3 regions of the Arthrobacter sp. TmtSoilC48 genome follow, and region 3 is predicted to be linked to each of the others. Evidence: riboswitches for the same ligand, from Rfam matches in the RefSeq annotation. Region 3 holds a riboswitch; each other region holds the start of a gene.
The links. A riboswitch is a leader RNA that binds a small molecule or an ion and turns the genes downstream of it on or off. The one in region 3 is predicted to bind glycine.

Region 1: another riboswitch for glycine. It lies ahead of gcvP (aminomethyl-transferring glycine dehydrogenase); the one in region 3 lies ahead of gcvP (aminomethyl-transferring glycine dehydrogenase).
Region 2: another riboswitch for glycine. It lies ahead of cycA (D-serine/D-alanine/glycine transporter); the one in region 3 lies ahead of gcvP (aminomethyl-transferring glycine dehydrogenase).

Annotation. Positions count from the first base shown of each region.
Region 1 covers NZ_AP046049.1:4,272,070-4,277,328, reverse strand. Annotated here, with positions in the region: gene AC6I97_RS19670 (MFS transporter) at 1-847, opposite strand, end outside; gene AC6I97_RS19665 (TetR/AcrR family transcriptional regulator) at 921-1,460, shown strand; glycine riboswitch at 1,553-1,650, shown strand; gene gcvP (aminomethyl-transferring glycine dehydrogenase) at 1,836-4,703, shown strand; gene gcvT (glycine cleavage system aminomethyltransferase GcvT) at 4,716-5,259, shown strand, end outside.
Region 2 covers NZ_AP046049.1:4,417,585-4,422,843, forward strand. Annotated here, with positions in the region: gene AC6I97_RS20285 (ExeM/NucH family extracellular endonuclease) at 1-761, shown strand, start outside; gene cycA (D-serine/D-alanine/glycine transporter) at 843-2,330, opposite strand; glycine riboswitch at 2,476-2,574, opposite strand; gene AC6I97_RS20295 (FAD/NAD(P)-binding protein) at 2,649-4,634, opposite strand; gene AC6I97_RS20300 (prolyl oligopeptidase family serine peptidase) at 4,695-5,259, shown strand, end outside.
Region 3 covers NZ_AP046049.1:699,484-704,742, reverse strand. Annotated here, with positions in the region: gene gcvP (aminomethyl-transferring glycine dehydrogenase) at 1-2,228, opposite strand, end outside; glycine riboswitch at 2,377-2,475, opposite strand; gene AC6I97_RS03375 (PucR family transcriptional regulator) at 2,550-4,064, opposite strand; gene speB (agmatinase) at 4,243-5,241, shown strand; gene AC6I97_RS03365 (purine-cytosine permease family protein) at 5,238-5,259, shown strand, end outside.

The DNA of each region.
Region 1 (5,259 bases), 3.6 Mb from region 3:
TGCTGAACACCCTGTTGCTGAACAGGCGGACATCCAGCATTGGGTTCTCAAGTTGGCGCTGGCGACGGACAAACAGAACGCCCATCACCAGGCCGAAGACCATGAAGGCCGCTGCCGACACCCCGAATCCGTGAACAGCGAATTCCTTGATGCCGTACACGAACGGAGCCATCGTGATCACGGACAGCCCGATACTGGGCACGTCAACGCGGCCGGGGTTGGCGTCCTTGGATTCGGGAATGAGGACCCTGCCGAAGGCGAGGAGCGGCAGGAGCAGGAAGGTCGCCACCAGGAAGACAGCACCCCACCAGAAGTGCTCAACCAGCCAGCCACCGAAGATCGGGCCAAGGGCAGCGCCACCAGAGAATCCGGCGGCCCATACGGCGATCGCGAGCCGCCGGCGGTTCGGATCAGCAAAGATGTTCCGGATCAGGGACAGGGTTGAAGGCATCAGCATCGCGCCGAACACGCCAAGTGCTGCGCGGCCGGCAATCAGCCATTCCGCGGAAGGCGCGAACGCCGTAGCAGCCGAAACCGCAGCGAAGCCGGTGCTGCCGATCAGCAGCAGCCGCCGTCGTCCGATCCTGTCGCCCAGGTTGCCCATGGAAACCAGCAACGCCGCCAACACGAGCGGGTAGGCGTCGATGATCCATAGGAGCTGCACGCCACCCACGTCCAGGGAGCGGGCAATTTCGGGCAGGGCGAACGTGAGCGCGGTGTTGTCGACGGCCACCAGCAGCACCGGGAACATCAGGAGTGCCAGGGCCGTCCAGTCGCGCCAAGGTGCGCCTCCACCCATGACGGGACGAGCGGAACGGGGAGCTTGGGTCGAGGACGGCGTGAACATGACAGCTACTGTACCGTCCAGACGGTACAGTTTCAAATTAAGCGCCGTCGACCCCGTAGGGAATGATGTACACATGCCACGAAAACCAGTTGCCAGGGATGCGGTCCTGGATGCCTACGAAGCCCTCCTCATCGAGGTGGGGGAGCGGGCCGCCACCCTCGATGCCGTTGCCAAGCGGGCGGGCGTCTCCAAGGGCGGGCTGCTTTATCACTTCCCCAGCAAGGAATCGCTGATCAGCGCCCTGCTTGAGCGCCTGGATCGGTTGGCTCAGGAAGACGTCGAGCAAATGAAGGCTGCGCCGGACGGCTCTGCGGTTTACTTCATCCGCTCCTCCCTATGGGCGGGAACCCCCATGGATCGGGCTTTGGTCGCTGCCACAAGACTGGCCGAAGTTGCGCATGAGGAGACCCGCCGCAGGTTTGCCGGAATCCAGCAGCAGTGGTTGGACGTCCTGGCCGAGGATGTTGGTCCGGAGGTTGCCAAAGCCGTCAGTTACATGGGCGACGGCCTGTATTTCAATGCCATGTTCGAGGGTGGCCAGGAAGGCGGCAAGGCCGGGCGGGAGGCCGACGTCGAGATCCTCCTTGGCATCCTGGACCGGCTCCGCAAGTAGCGGGCCATCCATTTGCGGCGACGCCCCCGACGTAGGACAATTGAGCCTTGTGGTGCGTCTTCACAGGGGCCCGCAAAAATTGAATATGCCTTTGATCTGCGGCGGGAGAGTCCCGCAAGCAAGTGATGCGGGCGCCGTAGGAGCAAACCCTCCCCAGGAATCTCTCAGGCCCACGCACCGCCGCGGCGAGGCAACTCTGGAAAGTAGCAGGCCTTTTGCCGCGCCCTCTTGGCGCGGAAGAAGTGCTGTGCTCACCGACGGTGCAAGCGATCGTTGTTCAAGCAACACGCGGAAACTCTCAGGTCCAATACAGAGCGGGGAGGAACCCGAGCCGCTGTGGCGTACCCAACGCCGCCCAAGTAATGGAGTTCCTTCGTGACGGTTAGTTCAGCCTCCACCACCTTCGTCGACCGGCACATTGGCGCCCGCCGCCAGGCCGACATTGAAACCATGCTCAAGACGGTCGGCTACGACACCGTCGATTCTTTGGTTGATACAGCCGTTCCCAACGACATCCGCCAGGACGTTGCCCTCACCCTTGAAAACGCGCTCAGCGAAGTTGAGGTGCTGGCCGAGCTGCGCAAGCTTGCGTCCAAGAACAAGACCGCCGTCCAGATGATCGGCCAGGGCTACTACGACACCGTCACGCCGCCGGTTATCCGACGCAACATCCTGGAATCCCCGGCCTGGTACACCGCGTACACGCCCTACCAGCCGGAAATCTCCCAGGGCCGCCTCGAAGCTCTGCTGAACTTCCAGACAATGGTCCAGGACCTCGTGGGCCTGCCGATCGCCAACGCCTCCCTGCTGGACGAAGCAACGGCAGTGGCCGAAGCCGTGCTGATGATGCGCCGCGCCAACAAGAACAAGGCCGCCCATGACGGCAAGACGGTCCTCGACGCCGACTGCCTTCCCCAGACCATTGCCATCGTGAAGGGCCGTGCCGAGGCACTCGGCTTCGAGGTTGAGGTCGCTGACCTTTCGCTCGGCCTCCCGGAAGGCGCCATCAACGGCGTCGTCCTGCAGCAGCCCGGCGTTTCCGGCCGCGTGTTCGATCACTCCGCCGTCATCGCTGACGCCAAGGAACGTGGCGCGCTCGTCACCGTGGCTGCAGACCTGCTCTCGCTGACGCTCATCACGCCTCCGGGCGAGCAGGGCGCCGATATCGCCGTCGGCTCCGCCCAGCGCCTGGGCGTTCCGCTGTTCTTCGGCGGCCCCCACGCCGCCTACATGGCCGTCCAGAAGGGCCTCGAGCGTTCCATGCCGGGCCGTCTGGTGGGCGTTTCCAAGGACGACGCCGGTGTCCCCGCTTACCGCTTGGCGCTGCAGACCCGTGAGCAGCACATCCGGCGCGAGAAGGCCACGTCCAACATCTGCACGGCCCAGGCCCTGCTTGCCATCGTCGCGTCCATGTACGCCGTCTATCACGGTCCCGAAGGCCTGAAGGCAATCGCCGAGACCGCCCACGGTCACGCGCGCACGCTTGCAGCGTCCCTGAAGGGCGCCGGCGTCGAGGTCCTTCACGGTTCCTTCTTCGACACCATCACCGTCCGCGTTCCCGGCAAGGCTGCCGGGATCGTTGCCGCTGCCGAGGCCAAGGGAATCAACCTGCGCAGCATTGACGCTGATCTGGTGGGCATTTCTGTTGACGAGACCACTACCTCAGAGATTGTCGGCGGCGTCCTGGATGTCTTCGGCGCCTCGGTCACCGAATCCGCTGAAGGTTTTGCGCTGGAATCTTCCGTTGAGCGTACGAGCGACTTCATGCAGCACCCGGTATTCAACACGCACCGCTCCGAAACCCAGCTGCTGCGCTACATCCGCAAGCTTTCGGACCGCGACCTCGCACTGGACCGCACCATGATTCCGCTGGGTTCCTGCACCATGAAGCTGAACGCAACCGCCGAGATGGAAGCAATCTCCTGGCCGGAGTTCGCCTCGATCCACCCGTTCGCTCCGGACTCCCAGACCGCTGGCTGGCGTGAACTCATTGCCGACCTTGAATCCCAGCTGACCGAGATCACCGGGTACGATCAGGTTTCCATCCAGCCGAACGCCGGTTCCCAGGGTGAGCTCGCCGGCCTCCTTGCGATCCGCGGCTACCACCTTTCCCGCGGCGACGAGCAGCGCAATGTGTGCCTCATCCCTGCTTCTGCCCACGGCACCAACGCGGCCTCGGCTGTGCTCGCTGGCATGAAGGTAGTAGTGGTGGCCACCGCTCCTGATGGCACCATCGACCACGTGGATCTCAAAGCCAAGATCGAAGCCAACCGGGACGCCCTTTCGGCCATCATGATCACCTACCCGTCCACGCACGGTGTTTACGACGCCGACGTCCGGGAAGTTTGCGACGCGATCCACGAAGCCGGCGGTCAGGTCTACATCGACGGCGCAAACCTCAACGCACTCGTTGGGCTCGCCCAGCCGGGCAAGTTCGGCGGCGACGTCTCCCACCTGAACCTGCACAAGACCTTCTGCATCCCGCACGGCGGCGGTGGACCCGGTGTTGGTCCGGTTGCGGCAAAGGCACACCTGGCACCATTCATGCCTGGCGACGCTGCTTCCTGGACCGAAGGAAACGACGTTCCGATTTCGGCATCCCGTTTCGGTTCGGCCGGTGTGCTCCCGATTTCCTGGGCTTACGTGAAGCTCATGGGTGGCCAGGGGCTCACCGAAGCCACCAAGTCCGCGCTGCTTGCTGCGAACTACGTTGCCTCCCGCTTGGATGAGCACTTCCCGGTTCTTTACACCGGCGAAGGCGGTCTTGTTGCCCACGAGTGCATCCTGGATCTCCGCGAACTGACTGCCCGCACCGGCGTCACGGCTGAGGACGTGGCCAAGCGCCTCATCGACTTCGGTTTCCACGCTCCCACCTTGGCGTTCCCGGTTGCGGGCACTTTGATGGTGGAGCCGACCGAGTCCGAGGACCTTGCCGAGATCGACCGCTTCATTGAAGCCATGATCACCATCCGTGCCGAAATCGAGCAGGTTGCCACCGGCGATTTCACTGTTGAGAACTCGCCGCTGCGCAACGCGCCGCACACGGCTGCCGCCGTCGTGAGTTCTGCATGGGACCGCGCATACCCGCGTGAGCAGGCCGCGTTCCCAGTCCACCACCTGAAGCAGGACAAGTACTTCCCGCCGGTCGGACGCATTGACGGCGCTGCTGGCGACCGCAACCTGGTGTGCTCCTGCCCACCCCTTGAAGCGTTCGAGGACAACACCGCAGACTTCGAGAACTAAAGGACTGACTCAATGACTGAGAACTACACCGCTCTCTACGAGCAGCACAAAAAAGCCGGGGCCTCGTTCACGGACTTCGGCGGCTGGCAGATGCCGCTCAAGTACGAGTCCGAACTCGCCGAACACCACGCAGTCCGTAACGCAGCTGGCCTCTTCGACCTCTCGCACATGGGCGAAGTCTGGGTGACAGGACGGGACGGGGCAGCGTTCCTGGACTACGCCCTGGTGGGCAAGATCTCCGCCATGGCCGAGGGCAAGGCCAAGTACTCGCTGATCTGCCAGGAAGACGGCGGCATCATCGACGACCTCATCACGTACCGTCGCGGCGAGGACAAGTTCCTCGTGGTGCCGAACGCTGGCAACGCCAAGGTAGTGGCTGAGGCGCTGTTGGAGCGCGCAACTGGTTTTGACGTGGTTGTTCAGGACGCCTCGGCCGAGACCTCGCTGATTGCTGTCCAAGGTCCGCGCGCCGAAGCCATCCTCCTGCGCCTCGTGCCCGCAGAGCAGCACGCGCTGGTCACCGAACTGAAGTACTACGCCGCTGTTGAGGTGCCCT
Region 2 (5,259 bases), 3.7 Mb from region 3:
GCGCCCAGTTCAAGACCCTTCTTGAGCAGCAGTGGCAGACCAACGTTGACGGAACACTTCCCAGCCGCCCGTACCAGCAGCTTGGACTTTCCAGGAACGTCAACTACACCTACGACGCCGCCCGCCCGGAAGGCGACCGCATCACCGGCATCTGGGTAGGCGGCGCAGTCATCGACCCCGCCAAGCAGTACAGGATCGGTACGTTCAGCTTCCTGGCTACCGGCGGCGACAACTTCCGCATCTTCAAGGAAGGCAGCAACACGAAAGACACCGGGTTGGTGGACCGCGATGCCTGGATCAAGTACCTCCGTGAGCACAACCCCGTATCTCCGGACTTCGCGCGCCGGTCAGTTGCCGTGGTAAACACCACCGCCGCAGAGGTCAAAGCGGGTGAGCCCATGGCACTCGCTATCTCCAAGCTGAACCTCACCTCGATCGGCAGCCCGGCCAACAACACTCTCAATGCCGTCTTCGTGGACAGCAAGGGCGCGGCGATAACGCTCGACTCCGTGCCGGTAACGGCAGGCACTGCCACAGTGAACCTCAAGGTTCCCGCGGCGGCAGCTGCAGGCAGTGGCACATTGGTGCTGACCGCCGTGGAGTCCGGAACCGTGGTAAAGGCCCTGGTGACGGTTGCAGGGAGCGGCACGAATCCCCCGCAATGCACTCCGCCCACCAAACCGTCCAAGTGGTACGACGCCGTGGGCTGGTTGCACTACGCGTGGGCCTGGTTGGAGTACCAGAAGTGTCTGAGGGGCTAGGCGGCCCCTTCGCATGACCCGCCAAGAAAGGTAGCCCCTCAGGAGGATGACTCGTGAAGGGCTACCTTTTTGGATTTTCGCCTACTTCTTGGCGAGCTCGGGTTCCTCCGCGTGCTTGGCGTCCTTCTCAAGCTGCGCCTGGAACTCCCTAAAGCGAACCAGGTGCGCTGGCCGGCGACGCAGGATGACCCAGGCCACCCCCAGAATCAGGAACCACAGCGGCGTGGCCAGGAGCGCAGCAAAAGTGTCCGGCTGCGTGGTCAGGGTCCAAAGCACGAAGGCAAAGAAGGCAAAAACCACCCACACCATCACCACGCCGCCTGGCATTTTGAACGCCGAAGCATCATGCAGGTGTGGCCGCCGCTTGCGGAATGCAAGGTAGCTGGCCAGGATGATGGACCATACGAAGACGAAGCAAACCGCAGACACGGTGGTCACCATGTCGAACGCCTTGCCGATGTCCTGCCCGGCATACATGAGGACTACGCCGGACAGCAGCAGGACGCAGGAAAGGAACAGGGCGTTGCGGGGTACTTTGCGGCTTGAGAGCGCGCCAAACACAGCCGGCGCGTCGCCTTCCTGGGCCAGTCCGTAAACCATGCGGGACGTTGAGTAGATACCCGAGTTGGCTGAGGACATCGCAGAGCTGAGAACCACCAGGTTGACGATCGTAGCCGCCGCACCCAGGCCGGCCAGGGAGAACATCGCAATGAATGGACTGTGGCCGGCCGCGAACTGGGTCCACGGGGTGACGGACATCAGGATGATGAGGGCACCCACATAGAAGAGCAGCACGCGGATCGGAATCGAGTTGATGGCCTTGGGCAGGTTCTTCTCCGGGTCCTTTGCCTCGGCGGCCGTGGTACCTACCAATTCAATGCCGACGAAAGCGAAGACGGCGATCTGGAAACCGGCGACGAAGCCCATGAATTCGTTGGGGAAGAAGCCACCGTGGCTCCACAGGTTGGTGAAGCTGGCCGGTCCGGCGTCGGACTGGAAGCCGCTGAAAATCATGAACAAACCGACGATGATCAGTGCCGCGATGGCGACGATCTTGATGAGGGCGAACCAGAATTCGGTCTCGCCGAATGCTTTCACCGTAGCCAGGTTCAGAAGCAGCAGGATGCCGATGGTGATCAATCCTGGCACCCAGAGTGGAAGGGAAGGCCAGAGCTCCTTGGAGTACCCGGCGATCGCGATGACGTCGGCGATGCCGGTAATGACCCAGCAGAACCAATAGGTCCAGCCGGTGAAGAACCCGGCCCAGGGACCCAGCAGGTCCGCTGCAAAGTCGCTGAAGGATTTGTAGTTCAGGTTGCTCAGGAGCAACTCGCCCATGGCGCGCATGACGAAGAAGAGCATGAAGCCGATGATCATGTACACGAAAATGACGGATGGACCAGCGGCAGAAATGGTCTTTCCCGAGCCCATGAACAGGCCCGTGCCAATTGCACCGCCTATCGCGATCAGCTGGATGTGCCGGTTGCTGAGCTGCCGTTCGAGGTGTGGTTCGAGATGTGGTGAGCCTGCTTGGTGCGGGACGGAGGATGGTGGGCGCTGAATCGTCAAGAGGAACTCCATTGTTCAGGCGGCACTGGGTGCCACGATGATTCGGGTTCCTCCCCACTCTGTAGGTGGACCTGAGAGTTTCCGCAGGGATGGCCTGCTTGCACCTTCGGTGAGCCCGGATGCCCGGACTGCTTTCCAGAGTTGCCTCGCCGCGGCGGTACATGGGCCTGAGAGATTCCTGGGGAGGGTTTGCTCCTACGGCGCCTGACGGGATGTACCGGCAGGACTCTCCCGCCGCAGATCAAAAGCGCGCACCACTTTGCCGGTGATGCAGCTCACACACTAGCGAAGCGTTGGACTCACTGCAAACAAAGGCAGCTAGCTGGCCAGAATGCTACGGGCGATTTCGTCGGCATCCCGCAGGGTTCGCTGGCCGCTGGCATAAGCCTTCCCGGTCGCCGGACGCGCCTCTGCAGCAATGGCCGTTCCCCACTGGGTCGCCGACAATTGCAGGCCCAAAACATACATCCCCCGGGTCACAGAGCCGTTGGACGCCACAGGCCGGTACGGGTGCGGTTCCACATCCAGTCCGGTTGTCTGCACCGGCGTGCCCTCGGCACTCATCATGATTTTGGTTCGCACAAGGCCGTCAGCCATGAGTTGTTCCAGGAGTGGAGAAATATTGATGCCCACCCTGTTGGCCGGCGACATCGCTTCAATCAACGTGGGTGCCTCCGCTGGCCCGTCGTGGACCCATGGAGAGACTGCCCGGAAAACCTTGGCGCTTCTATCCACACTGAACTTCGGGTCGGGTCCAACGAAACCCACGACGCCGGCACGCGCCAAAGCAGCCAACTGCTCCGAACGCAGTGCCGGGGCCCCGCTGGCAAGGCCTTCAACGAACGATTCGAACCATCCCCTCAGTTCAGCGACCCACGATTCGTCCGTGATACCACCGTCTGCCACGACGGACTTCAGGATCGCCCTGCCGGTGTGCAGTGCGCCGATTGCCATTTTCACGGGATCCGCTTCGCCCAGTGCGGAGCGTCGTGCGTCGTCGTCCAGGTAGGCCGTTATCGCCAGATCCAGTTCCCGGCGGGACGCGAACGTCCGGCCCGCCAAGGGCGCAGCGAGTCCGCGGACATTCAGTCGGCGGGAGGCAAGCACGTGCTTGTCCACCAAGGCGGCGACGTCGCTTTCCCAGTTGGCGGTGGTGTGCGCGTGGGGTTGCAACGCGTCCTCAAGGTCCGCGAGGAACTGCGCTGCATCGCGGATGGCGGCAGGCTGCGACCTTGCCAGGGTGGAGTAATAGGCCCACAAGGCGTCCCGGTGCAGGAGCGGCCAAAGATCGTGGTCGAATCCGGGCTGGATACCGGCTGCCCTGAACCGGTCCACTGCTGCCTCGGTCAGGTAACGCATGGTGATGCTGCTGGGGTAATACCCTGCCAAACCAGCCTTGGCCCGGTACGGGGTTCCGCGCCGGGATGCTGCGATAATCCTGGGTTCCCTGCCCGAGGGCCGGTACTCGAGAACTCCGGCTCCCGGTACGCCGGCTTCGACGAACTTGCCTCCCCGGCCCTCAGTCAGCTGGCCCATGACATCGAAGAAATTCAGTCCCATCCCACGCACCAGGACGGGCTCGTTGTCCGGCACCCGCTGCCAGTCAACGTCGGCTGGCGGTGCAGGCGGGAAATAGAGGAGGCCGTGCTCGTCGGCTGCCCGTTGGAACGAACGCTGCTCCGGATTCAAACGTGACTCGATGTGTCCCAGCGCGAGGACCACCGAGCCGACGGTGAGGGTAGTGCCGTCGGCCAGTTCGACGTCGAACGCTTGCCCACCTGCGATGCCTGGGCTTGCCGGGACCGGGCGCGCCGCCACGGCGGTCGTCTCATGGAAGGTGACCTCCACGCCGTCGGGCATTCGCTGAAGCAGCTCCGCCAAAGTCTGCCGCAGGTACCGTCCGTAGAGCGCCCTGCTGGGAAAATCGTGGGACTCCAAGGTGGCCAACTCCGCCTTTTCGGCGTCGTTCAGCCCCTGTCCATCACGACGTCGGGCGGCGCGCCACTGGTCGAACGAACCGCCTGCGAGGGGCTGCGCAAGCTTGGGGTCTTCCGGGATGAGCGTCGGATAGAACGCCTGTGTGTTCATCAGGTACAGCCTGGACTGCTCCGGCTGCCACACATGGCCGGATGCTGGCGGGAAAGGATCCACAACGTGGATGTGCAGTGTGCGCTGCCCGGTATCGGTCCGGTTCGCGCGGCTGGTGGCCCCTGCGGCCCAATTCGCGAGTAGCCGCTCAAGGACACTCGTGCCCCGGGGGCCGGCCCCAATAAGGGCAACACGATTGATTTGCGATTTAGCCACGCTCAAGCCTAACTTCTGCGTGACTTGCTTCCAGTTGAAAAGTGTTGCTTGGATGGGGCGATGACCACCACAGAAGCTGATCAGACGCCCCTTCCTGACAATGACACGGATCTGGAGACCAAGTCCGGGCCTCGCCACGCTGCGACCATCGCGCCCGAACCCACGGATGAGAACGTGTGGTTGGAGGACATCCACGGCGAAGAACAGCTGGCCTGGGTCCGGGAACAGAACGCGCGAACCGAGGATTTGCTGGAGGACGCAGACTACGCAGCGGTTGAAGCCGGCATCCTGGAGGTCCTGGATTCGACTGACCGGATCGCCATGGTGAACAAACGCGGCGATTTCTACTACAACTTCTGGAAGGACCAGGAGCACCCCAAGGGCCTTTGGCGCCGCACTACCTGGGAAAGTTACGTCTCCGAGGCTCCCGAATGGGACGTGCTGCTGGACATCGATGCCCTCGCCGCAGCAGAAGGCGTCGAATGGGTGTTCCATGGGGCCGGGTTCCTTCGTCCTTCGGACGGGGACACGTACCGCTTCGCGATGGTTTCGCTGTCCCCCGACGGCGGTGACGCCAACCGTCACCGCGAGTTCGACGTCGAATCCCGCACCTTTGTTGACCCTG
Region 3 (5,259 bases):
CGGGATGCAGAGATGGCCACGCCACCTTCAGACGAAACATTGTTCGCATCTCCGGGCATGAACGGTGCCAGGTGGGCCTTGGCTGCAACCGGTCCAACACCGGGTCCGCCGCCCCCGTGCGGGATGCAGAAGGTCTTGTGCAGGTTCAGGTGGGAGACATCGCCGCCGAACTTGCCCGGCTGGGCGAGCCCAACGAGTGCGTTGAGGTTTGCGCCGTCAACGTACACCTGGCCTCCGGCAGCATGGATCGAGTCGCAGACCTCCCGGACGTCAGCGTCGTAAACACCGTGCGTGGACGGGTACGTGATCATGATGCAGGACAGGACGTCCTTGTTGGCCTCGATCTTGGCTGCCAGGTCCGCGTGGTCGATCGTGCCGTCAGCGGCCGTGGCCACCACAACAACCTTCATGCCGGCGAGCACAGCCGAAGCAGCATTGGTGCCGTGCGCAGAAGCAGGGATCAGGCACACGTTGCGCTGCTCGTCGCCGCGGGAAAGGTGGTAGCCGCGGATCGCAAGGAGGCCCGCGAGCTCACCCTGGGAACCGGCGTTCGGCTGGATGGAGACCTGATCGTAGCCGGTGATCTCAGTGAGGTCGGCTTCCAGCCCTTCAATGAGCTCGCGCCATCCAGCGGTCTGGTGATCCGGAGCGAACGGGTGGATGGAGGCGAACTCCGGCCAGGAGATTGCTTCCATCTCAGCTGTAGCGTTGAGCTTCATGGTGCAGGAACCCAGCGGGATCATGGTGCGGTCCAGTGCGAGGTCCCGGTCGGACAGCTTGCGGATATAGCGCAACAGCTGTGTCTCGGAACGGTGCGTGTTGAACACGGGGTGCTGCAGGAAATCACTGGTTCGGACCACGTCTGAGGGCAGCTCAAACCCGGAAGCGTCCTTCACCGGACCGGCACCAAAGGCGACGGCTACCGCGGAGAGAACCTCCGGCGTCGTGGTTTCATCGAGGGAAACGCCGACCGTGCCAGCATCGATGCGACGCAGGTTGATACCGCGGGCTTCGGCGGCGGCGATGACTTTGTCAGCCTTGCCGGGTACGCGGACCGTGAGGGTGTCGAAGAAGGATTCAGACACGAGTTCACGGCCAGCCGTCTTGAGGGCAGTGGCCAGCGTGCGGGCGTGGCCGTGCACGGTTTCCGCGATCGCCTTCAGGCCTTCGGGGCCGTGGTAAACCGCGTACATCGAAGCCACGATCGCGAGTAGTGCCTGCGCGGTGCAGATGTTGGACGTCGCCTTTTCGCGGCGGATGTGCTGCTCGCGGGTCTGAAGGGCCAGACGGTAAGCCGGGACTCCGGCGTTGTCCTTGGAGACGCCGACGATGCGGCCCGGGAGCGTGCGCTCCATGCCTTCGCGGACTGCCATGTACGCAGCGTGGGGGCCGCCGAAGAACAGCGGAACACCAAAGCGCTGCGCAGTTCCGACGGCGATATCGGCACCCTGCTCGCCCGGGGGCGTGATGAGGGTGAGCGCCAAAAGGTCGGCAGCGACAGTGACCAGCGCCCCGCGCTCCTTGGCGTCAGCGATGACGCCGGTGTGGTCGAAAACGCGGCCCGAAACGCCGGGCTGCTGCAGGACGATGCCGTTGATCTCGCCGTCGGGAAGCCCTGCGGAGAGGTCGGCAATCTCCACCTCGAAGCCGAGTGCCTCGGCACGGCCCTTCACGATGGCGATGGTCTGCGGGAGGAGGTCGGCGTCCAGGACGGTCTTGCCGTCCTTCGCGGTCTTGGACTTGCTGGCACGACGCATCAGCAGCACAGCCTCGGCCACAGCGGTGGCTTCATCCAGCAGCGAAGCGTTGGCCACGGGAAGTCCGGTGAGGTCCTGGACCATTGTCTGGAAGTTCAGCAGAGCTTCGAGGCGGCCCTGGGAGATTTCCGGCTGGTAGGGCGTGTACGCGGTGTACCAGGCCGGGGATTCCAGGATGTTGCGTCGGATAACCGGCGGCGTGACGGTGTCGTAGTAGCCCTGGCCGATCAGCTGGATGGCGGTCTTGTTCTTGGACGCAAGCTTGCGGAGCTCGGCGAGGACCTGGGTCTCGCTAAGGGCGGCCTGAAGCGTCAGCGGCGTGGCTTGCCGGATGGAATCGGGGACCGCAACATCTACCAGGCCGTCTACGGAGTCGTAGCCGATTGCCTTGAGCATGGTGTCAACGTCGGCCTGACGGCGGGCGCCGATGTGCCGGTCCGCGAAAGCGGTGGGGGTTGATTGAACAGTCAAGAGGAACTCCATGATTCAGGCGCCCTATGTGCGCCACGATGATGTGGGTTCCTCCCCGCTCTGTATTGGACCTGAGAGATTCCGCAGGAATGGTTGCCTGCTTGCACCGTCGGTGAGCCCAGTTACCTGGACTGCTTTCCAGAGTTGCCTCGCCGTGGCGGTACGTGGGCCTGAGAGATTCCTGGGGAGGATTTGCTCCTACGGCGCCTGACTGGATGTACCGGCAGGACTCTCCCGCCACAGATCAAAAGCATTGCGTCACGTCAGTGACACGGTTCACACCATAGCGGGTTATCTGGAAAAAGCGCAAGCAAGGGATACCTACCGGTGCATTGCCTCGTGGATCTGGAGAGCGAACCACAACTGGGCAACAGTGGAGGTTTCACCCATGTCCAGCCCCGTCAATTCGCCGATTTTTCGTATCCGATAGATGATGGTTTGCCGGTGCGCGAACAGGGCAGCGGCGGTCTTTTGCCAGGAACGCTGCGAGTCCAAATAGGTCCTCAGCGTGACAATGAGATCGCCTTCCTGGCTCTGCTCGTAATCGAAAATCGGGCCGAGGAGACGCCGGACCAGGGCAGTTCCTTCCTCGAAACCCGTCAGCCCCAGCCACGATGGTCCCTGCGCGTAACGGGCCAGGCCAAGCTTGTTCGCCCGGGCCGATCCGAGCGCCCACAAGGACTCCTGCAGCGCGCGCTGAATGCCCGCCACACCCGCCGGAGCGCTGATCCCGATCGCGGCATCCGCCCCGGCGCAATGCACCAAAATATCGTCCGGCACATCAGCAGGGACAACGACGTGCAGCCGGTTATTCCGCTTCAGGGAAGCCGACGCAACCCCGTGCCGCCACAGTTCGATGTGCACGTTAGCCAGCCTGTCGCCGTCGTCCGCTGCTTTATCGCCGGCGTCCGCGTAGAGCGAGGCGAGCAGGAAATCCTGGGGCGGAACATCAAAACCGGCCAGCCGGCTCTCCATCTCGGCCGCGCCCAAGCGTCCATCCATGGCCTGCAGCAGGAACTCACCCGCCAGCCGATGGCGGCCTTCCAGCGACAGGACGATGCGCGAAAGCTGCAGTCCCAGCACCGTTGCGGCGTGCAGAAGTACGACGGCGTCCGGGTGCGGTTCGCTGTTGGGCAGCACCACGAGGAGCGCGTTGGCGTGGGTCGGGATGTCCATGGTCAGCACGTGCCGGCCCCGGATCCGGTGCCACTGGAAGTTCTTACCCGCCAAGGACACCTGCCCGGAAAGCGGAGCCCATTCATCGGCAAGGAACCGTGGGACCGGCTGTCCCTCCGGGTGCCAGGGATGCAGGCAGCGGCGGTCCACCACGAACAGCTCCGCATCCAGTTCGGTGGCGAGCCGTTGGACCAGGCTCTGCCAATGGTCCTCCGAGGCGCCGGCCGTTCGGAGGAGGTCGTAAACCCTGGCCGTCTGCCGCAGGCGCCGGGACTCTTCGAGCAGGGAGGACTCGGCAACCGAGCGGGCGATCGCGATGAACGGCAGGGGGTAGGGGATGTTGATCAGCGGCAGCGGCAGCCGGTCGCAGGCCGCCAGGAACTCCTGGGTCAGCGGAGGCGCGTGCATCTTCTCGCCGATGGCCAAGGCGCTTGCCCCGCTGTCCATAAGGGCCTCGGCGAGCGCCACTTGTCCCGCGGCATCGGCGGGTATCGAGAGCCCATTGGTCATCATGAGCTCGCCGCCTGTGACCCATTCCCAGAGCCTGGGCAGATCGGAGGTGTGGGCCCAGGTGATCCGGTTGTCGCGGCCTGCGTCACCGGCCAGAAGGCTGAGCCCGAGTTGGGGTTCAGCCACGAGTTCGGCGACCGTGATTGCCATCGGATGGGGTCCTGACTCTATGATTCCCGGGGCCCGTTCCGGACCTTTTAGACATTCGTCTAAGCGTCTGGGCCATTTGTAGTCAATGTACCGCTATTCGCCGTGACCCGCGTCACCAAGAATGGAATTACTTACTTCCCGCTCAATGGCGAGCACCCCTCACACCAAGGAACCGGCAATGACAATCCACAAGCCCATCGGCCCTGTCGACGCAACCAAAGTCCCCCGGTATGCCGGACTCGGCACCTTCGCCCGCCTCCCCCAAATTGACCGCGTCCCGGACTATGACATTGCGATTGTCGGCGTACCGTTCGACGGCGGAACTTCCTTCCGGCCCGGCGCCCGTTTCGGTCCTGCCGCGGTTCGCGAGGCCTCGCGTCTCCTGCGCCCGGGCTACCACCCGGAGCTCGACGTCGAACCCGTTTACGAAGCCCAGGTTGTGGACGCCGGCGACATCGCCTGCACGCCCTACGACATCACCCGCGCTGTTCGTGAGATCGAGGAGCAGGCGTTGCCCCTTATCAGCGAAGACAAGCGGCTGATCTCGATTGGCGGCGACCACACGATTGCCCTGCCGATGCTCAGGGCCCTGAACAAGGTCCATGGTCCGGTGGCTTTGCTGCATTTCGATGCCCACCTGGATACGTGGGACACGTACTTTGACCAGCCCATTACGCACGGAACCATCTTCCGGCGGGCGTTCGAGGAAGGCCTCCTTGTGGAGGACAAGTCGATGCACGTCGGCATCCGTGGCCCTGTGTATGACCGCAATGACTTCCTCAGGGACCACGAGTTCGGGTTCCAGATCATCCGCTGCTCGGACCTGGATGTCATCGGTGTGCCGGCGGCCATCCAGCAGGTGAAGGACAGGCTCGGCGACACCCCGGTGTACGTCTCCATCGACATCGACGTCCTGGACCCCGCATTCGCTCCCGGTACGGGCACCCCGGAGATGGGTGGACTCCACTCCCGCGAACTCCTGGCCCTGCTCCGTGGCCTCAACGGCATCAACATCGTGGGCGCCGACGTCGTGGAAGTCGCTCCGGCGTACGACCATGCGGACATCACAACCGTCGCTGCGGCCACCCTTGTTTTCGACCTTCTCGGCTTGATGGTGAACCGCAGCAAAGCCACTACAGTCCGTGAACTGGCTTCGACGTCCCGGAGCGCATCATGAACGCGCCCTTGGCCACCC